2 linked regions of the Bradyrhizobium diazoefficiens genome follow. The protein of the gene in region 2 interacts with the protein of the main gene of each other region in a pairwise test. Links are inferred from orthologs where the notes say so. Each region holds a gene or a part of one and is shown on either strand. Other genes may lie near its edges. The genes, in order: JJE66_RS17210 and grpE.

What was found.
Region 1: the proteins of grpE (region 2) and JJE66_RS17210 interact in binary tests that used the Escherichia coli proteins (3 or more experiments, as listed by UniProt). The link is inferred for Bradyrhizobium diazoefficiens from one-to-one orthologs.

What each region holds. Positions count from the first base shown.
Region 1 is NZ_JAENXS010000002.1:115,741-119,050, reverse strand. Bases 122-3,117 are described here. They hold JJE66_RS17210 (Nramp family divalent metal transporter), read right to left. Parts: upstream 2,298-3,117; coding sequence 945-2,297; downstream 122-944. Other genes in these bases: JJE66_RS17205 (MFS transporter), read left to right, coding at 2,466-3,117; JJE66_RS17215 (hypothetical protein), read left to right, coding at 593-940; JJE66_RS17220 (arginyltransferase), read left to right, coding at 122-519. Also shown: more of JJE66_RS17220, read left to right, coding at 1-121; more of JJE66_RS17205, read left to right, coding at 3,118-3,310. UniProt on the Escherichia coli protein: H(+)-stimulated, divalent metal cation uptake system. Involved in manganese and iron uptake. Can also transport cadmium, cobalt, zinc and to a lesser extent nickel and copper. Involved in response to reactive oxygen.
Region 2 is NZ_JAENXS010000001.1:2,196,021-2,199,070, reverse strand. Bases 286-3,021 are described here. They hold grpE (nucleotide exchange factor GrpE), read left to right. Parts: upstream 286-1,218; coding sequence 1,219-1,824; downstream 1,825-3,021. Other genes in these bases: JJE66_RS10310 (hypothetical protein), read right to left, coding at 2,667-3,021; pncA (bifunctional nicotinamidase/pyrazinamidase), read right to left, coding at 1,841-2,563; hrcA (heat-inducible transcriptional repressor HrcA), read left to right, coding at 286-1,108. In the rest of the region: more of hrcA, read left to right, coding at 20-285; more of JJE66_RS10310, read right to left, coding at 3,022-3,050. UniProt on the Escherichia coli protein: Participates actively in the response to hyperosmotic and heat shock by preventing the aggregation of stress-denatured proteins, in association with DnaK and GrpE. It is the nucleotide exchange factor for DnaK and may function as a thermosensor.

The sequences.
Region 1 (3,310 bases), on a different replicon or contig from region 2:
AAGGTGATGGCGCGCAATTCCGACATCATCGGCGAGCAACGCAGCGCGGTACCGACCTCCGAGCAATATTCGGTGTTCCGCGCCTATCTCGATGCCCGCCACCGCCATGGCGGCATGGCCGACATGACCGTGCTCGACTATGCCATGATGGTCGAGGACAGCCACGTCGAGACCCGCATCATCGAGTACCGCAAGCGCGGCGTCGACAGCGGCATCACCGGCCGCGGCGAGGAACTGATCGCAGTCGCGCTCACCGACGTGCTCAGCGACGGCCTCTCGATGGTCTACTCGTTCTTCGAGCCGGGCCAGGTCAGCCGCTCGATGGGCACCTTCATGATCCTCGACCACATCGCCCGCGCCCGCCGGCAAGGGCTGCCTTACGTCTATCTCGGCTACTGGATCGAAGGCTCCAAGAAGATGGACTACAAGGCCCGCTTCCTGCCGCAGCAGCGCCTCGCGCCCTCAGGCTGGCTGCGCATCGATGCGCAGGGCGACGCTGCGTCGGAGCCGCAGGATTAGAGAATACGCGAGTCTGTCTCGCATCGAAGTCGCTGCCATGTCTGAAGGCGTGAGTGGGATACGGAGGGTATCCTTGTCCAGCCAAAACTACGATTTGATCGCAAGAGCAATCACCGAACGACTTCAGGTGCTCTGCTTCTATCAGGGGTACCCGCGCGCAATCTGTCCAGCCTTATTGGGGCATTCGAACGGCGCGGAATATACACTCGCGTTTCAATTCGCTGGCGGTTCGAGCAAGGGCCTTCCACACGCAGGCGAGTGGAAATGCCTAAAGGTCGCTGAGATGAGCAACATCGAGCTTCGTGCCGGAGAATGGTACGCTGGTTCAAGCCACAGTGCGCGTCAGCAATGCGTGAAAGACGTAGATCTGGACGTGAACCCGTTCAGCCCCTACGATCCGCGACGTCGCCGCATGCATTGATCATTCACCCGAACAGCGTATCCGCCAGCAGCTTCAGGTTCAGAACCACGATCACGCCTGCGACGATCCAGGCGATCGCCGCGACGGAAACCGGTATCGCGAACTGGCCCATCTTGCGGCGGTCGGAGACGAAACGAACCAGCGGGATCACGGCAAAGGGCAACTGCATCGACAGCGCGACCTGGCTGAACACCAGCAGATCCGCGGTGCCGCGCTCGCCATAGATCGCGGTGACGAGGATCACCGGAATGATAGCGATGCCGCGCGTCAGCAGCCGCCGCGCCCAGCTCGGCAGGCGCAGGTCGAGAAAGCCTTCCATCACGATCTGGCCGGCGAGCGTCGCCGTCACCGTGGAGTTGAGGCCCGAGGCAAGCAGCGCGATGGCAAACAGCGTCGACGCGATGCCGAGGCCGAGCAGCGGGGAGAGCAGCTCGAAGGCCTGACCGATCTCGGCCACATCGGAATGGCCGCTCGTGTGGAAGGTCGCGGCCGCCACGACGAGGATCGCGGCGTTGACGAACAGCGCGAGCATCAGCGCAACAGTCGAATCCGTCGTCGCCCATTTGATCGCCTCGCGGCGGCCCTCGTCATTGCGTTCATAGGCGCGCGTCTGCACGATCGAGGAGTGCAGATAGAGATTATGCGGCATCACGGTCGCCCCGATGATGCCGATCGCGATGTAGAGCATCTCGGGATTGGTGAAGACCTCGGTCTTCGGCACGAATCCCCTCAGCATCTCGGCAACCGGCGGCGCTGCCGCGGCAAGCTGGACCGTGAAGCAGACTGCGATCACGACCAGCAGCGCCATGACGAAGGCTTCGAGGAAACGGAAGCCGCGGTTCATCAGGATGAGAAGCAGGAAGGCGTCCAGCGCTGCGATCAGCGCGCCACCGACCAGGGGAATGCCGAACAGCAGTTTTAGCGCGATCGCGGTGCCGATCACCTCCGCAAGGTCGCAGGCGATGATTGCGGCCTCGCAGGCAAGCCAGAGCAGGAAGTTTACCGCAGGCGAATAGGTCGCGCGGCAGGCCTGCGCGAGATCGCGGTCGGTGACGATGCCGAGCCTTGCTGCCAGCGACTGCAGCAGGATCGCCATCAAATTCGAGAGCAGGATGACCGAGAGCAGCGTGTAGCCGAACTTCGACCCGCCGGCGAGGTCGGTCGCCCAATTGCCGGGGTCCATGTAGCCGACCGAGATCATGTAGCCGGGACCGACGAAGGCCAGCAGCCGCCGCCACCACGCCCCTGCCGCCGGGATGGCCACCGTGGCGTTCACCTCGGCCAGGCTCTTGGGGGTCGGCGCGTCAGCGCGCCAGCCGGCGGTGTCGGGGATCAGATCAGGCGATCGGGCATCCATGCTGGCACAATACCGGAGTCGAGTCTTATTGCAACTCATTTGCAACTGCATCTGGCCGTATCGGTTCCCTTCGCGGCCCGGAGGCGGTCGGGCCTGTCGGGAAGCGGGTGGGTTTGGCCCCCTCGGAAGCGAATACTGGCGGCAATCCGACTTTGCAGGAAATGAGCCATGTCAAATCCGCCCCGCCTTCCTGACACCTTCAACCGCCTCGCCTGGTCCAATCTCGCGGCGCAGTCGGCCGAGCAGGTCGCGCTGGCCGCGGCCCCCATCGTCGCCGTGCTGACGCTGGGCGTGGCGGAAGGCCAGACCGGCCTGCTCCAGACCGCCCTCACATTGCCGTTCGTCCTGTTCGCGATTCCCGCCGGGCTGCTTGCCGACCGCATCTCCCGGCGCTCGCTGATGGCGGGTGCCGAGGCGCTGCGCGCTGCGGCGCTGGCGGCAATCGTGCTCTTGCTCGCACTCGGGGCGCTCAATCTGTCGCTGCTGGCGCTGCTCGGCTTCACGGCCGTGTGCGGCACCGTCGTCTACAGCGTGGCCGCGCCAGCGCTGGTGCCCTCGCTCGTGAGCACGGAGCTGCTGCCGGCTGCGAATGCCCGGATCGAGCTTGCGCGCACCATCGCCTTTGCCAGCGGCCCTGCGCTCGGCGGCGCGCTCGTCGGCTGGTGGGGCGCGAGCCCGGCGTTCGGCTTTGCCGCCGCGCTCTCGGCCACCGCCGTGGTGCTGCTCTCCGGCATCTATGAGCCCGCACGTGCGCCCTCGCCACGCCGCCATCCGTTCCAGGACATCCGTGAGGGCGCGGCCTTCGTATTTCACCATCCGCTGCTGCGGCCGGTGTTCATCACGCAATTCATCTTCAACACCGGCTGGTTCCTGCAGATCGCGGTGTTCGTGCCCTACGCGGTGCGCCATCTCGGCCTGACCGCCGCCGGCGTCGGCACCGTGCTGACGATGTACGGCGTCGGCATGGTGATCGGCGCGCTGTTCGCCACGCGCGTGATGAAGCGCATCGCCTT
Region 2 (3,050 bases):
GCTGAGAGGAGTTACGTCTGTGGCCCATCACGATCCGATCCATCTGATCGCGCCGCGCGCAGGCCTCGCCCAGCTCAACGAGCGTTCCCGCGACATTTTTCGTCAAATTGTCGAAAGTTATCTCGCGACCGGCGAGCCGGTCGGCTCGCGCAACATCTCGCGTCTGATCGCGATGCCGTTGTCGCCGGCTTCGGTCCGCAACGTCATGGCCGATCTGGAACAACTCGGCCTGATCTATGCCCCACACACTTCCGCCGGCCGGCTGCCGACGGAACTCGGCTTGCGTTTCTTCGTCGATGCCCTGATGCAGGTCGGTGACCTCAATGACGCCGAGCGGCAGTCGATTCAGAGCCAGCTGACATCGGTGGGCCACGCCCAATCGGTCGAGGCGGCGCTGTCGGAAGCGCTGACGCGGCTGTCCGGCCTCACCCGCGCCGCCGCCGTGGTGCTGACGCCAAAATCCAATTCGCGGCTGAAGCATATCGAATTCGTCCGGCTGGAACCGGAAAAGGCGCTGGTGATCCTGGTCGGCGAGGACGGCCAGGTCGAAAACCGCGTGCTGACGCTGCCGCCGGGGGTTCCGTCCTCGGCCATCACCGAAGCCGGCAATTTCCTCAATGCGCGGATTCGCGGCCGGACGCTCGCCGAGGCGCGGCTCGAGATGGAAACCGCGCTCGGAGAGGCCCGCGCCGAGCTCGATCAGCTGACCCAGAAGGTGATTTCGGCCGGGATCGCGAGCTGGTCCGGTGGCGAGAACGAGGACCGCCAGCTCATCGTGCGTGGTCACGCCAATCTGCTCGAGGATCTGCATGCGTTGGAGGATCTGGAACGGGTGCGGCTGCTGTTCGACGATCTCGAGACCAAGCGCGGCGTGATCGATCTGCTCGGCCGCGCGGAAACCGCCGAAGGGGTGCGGATCTTCATCGGCAGCGAGAACAAGCTGTTTTCCCTGTCGGGCTCCTCCACCATCATCTCGCCCTATCGGGACGCCGCCGGCCAGATCGTCGGTGTTTTGGGGGTGATCGGGCCGACGCGGCTGAATTATGCCCGTGTGATCCCGACCGTGGATTACGCCGCCCGCATCGTCAGCCGTCTTCTGGGGGGCTGACCGGCGTTTGAGCCGATCACGGGCGCTTGATTTTCGGCGCCCGAAGCACGATATCCGGGCAAGAAAATCCTCACGAAAAATCCCTCGAGACCAGTTCGAAAAGAGAGCCGATGACCGATCGAGACCGGCAACCCGAAGACACGAGTGCTGCGGCCGGCGAGCCCGTGGTGTCGAAGCCCTACATCATGCCCGACGATCCCGAGCCCGGCTCGGTGGAATTGTTGCAGAAGGAAGTCGCCGAGGCGCGCGACCGCATGCTGCGGACGCTGGCCGAGATGGAGAATCTGCGCAAGCGCACCGCCAAGGAGGTCGCTGACTCCAAGCTCTACGGCGTCACCGGCTTTGCCCGCGACGTGCTCGACATCGCCGACAATCTCCAGCGCGCGCTCGATGCCATTCCGGCCGAGACCCGCGCCGCGGCGGATCCCGGCATGACCTCGCTGATCGAGGGCGTCGAGCTCACCGAGCGCGCGCTGCTCAACGCGCTGGAAAAGCACGGCGTGAAGAAGTTCGATCCGCTGGGCCAGAAGTTCGACCCGAACTTCCAGCAGGCCATGTACGAAGTGCCCGATGCGTCGGTGCCCGCGGGCATCGTCGTTCAGGTCATGCAGGCCGGCTACACCATCGGCGACCGCGTGCTGCGCCCGGCGCTGGTCGGTGTCGCCAAGGGCGGCGCGAAGGCCGCGCCTGCGGCGAACAGCAACGAGGCGAACTGAGCGGCGTAAGCGCCGCTTACGTGCTCACCGCGATATCCGCAGATTGGATCCGCTTCACGCCGGCCTTGGCCATATCGGCCCAGGCCTTGGCGAGCGAGCCCTGATTGTCGATGCCGCGGCAGGCGTCTTCCACGACATAGACCTCGAAGCCCGCCTTGCGCGCATCGAGCGCCGTCCAGGCGACGCAGAAATCCGTCGCCAGACCCGCCACGAACACGCGCTTGATCTTGCGGCCCCTGAGATAGCCGGCAAGCCCCGTCGAGGTCTTGCCGTCGGCTTCGAGGAACGCCGAATAGCTGTCGACGTCCTTGTGAAAGCCCTTGCGGATGACGAGCTCGGCCTGCGGGATCGAAAGATCCTTGGAGAGCGAGGCGCCGTCGGTGCCCTGGACGCAATGGTCGGGCCACAACACCTGCTTGCCGTAAGGAAGATCGATGGTCTCGAACGGCTTCTTGCCGGAATGCGCCGACGCGAACGAGATGTGGCCCGCCGTGTGCCAGTCTTGCGTCATCACCACGTTCGCAAACGCTTTTGCGATTCTGTTGATGACGGGCACCACCTGCTCGCCTTCCTTCACCGCGAGGCTGCCGCCCGGCAGGAAGCAGTTCTGCACGTCGATCACGAGCAGCGCGGAGGTGTCATCCGGCTTGATGGAGGCCGCCGCGAATAGTGCGGTGGGAGCGAGGGCTACGAGAGCGCTGGTCCCCAGCGCCGCCAACACTTGTCGCCGATCCAGCATCGTTCGTCTCCCTCTGATTGATCCACGAGGAGGGAGCCTAATTCCGTTCGTGTACGAACAGAAGCCCGAAAATGCAGCCGGTTCTGTCCAGCCCTTGGGCGCGTTAGCCTTTGGGCTGGATGCCGTCGCGCACGGCGCGGAAGCGGGTGAAGGCGTCCGACCACTGGTCGCGCGGCGCGCTGGCAATGATGCGCAGCGAGGCGCCGCCGCTCGAGAAGCGGATCCACTGCACCACGGTCACCGGGGTCTTGTCCTTGCCGCTGATGCCGTCGATCCGGGTCTCAAAACCCTGCTGGCCGGTGATGCGGATCGGCTCGGACATGGTGACGCGGGATTCGCGGACGCCGGGGATCTGGAGCGCCGCCTCCTGGGCGAAGCGGGCGCGGTCGTCGGCCTGCTGCGGGGTGGCGCCGATCAGGCCGAGGATCATGAACGGCTTCGATTCATAGCCTGTGCTCTCGTTGCCGTCGGCCAGGATGATGCTCGC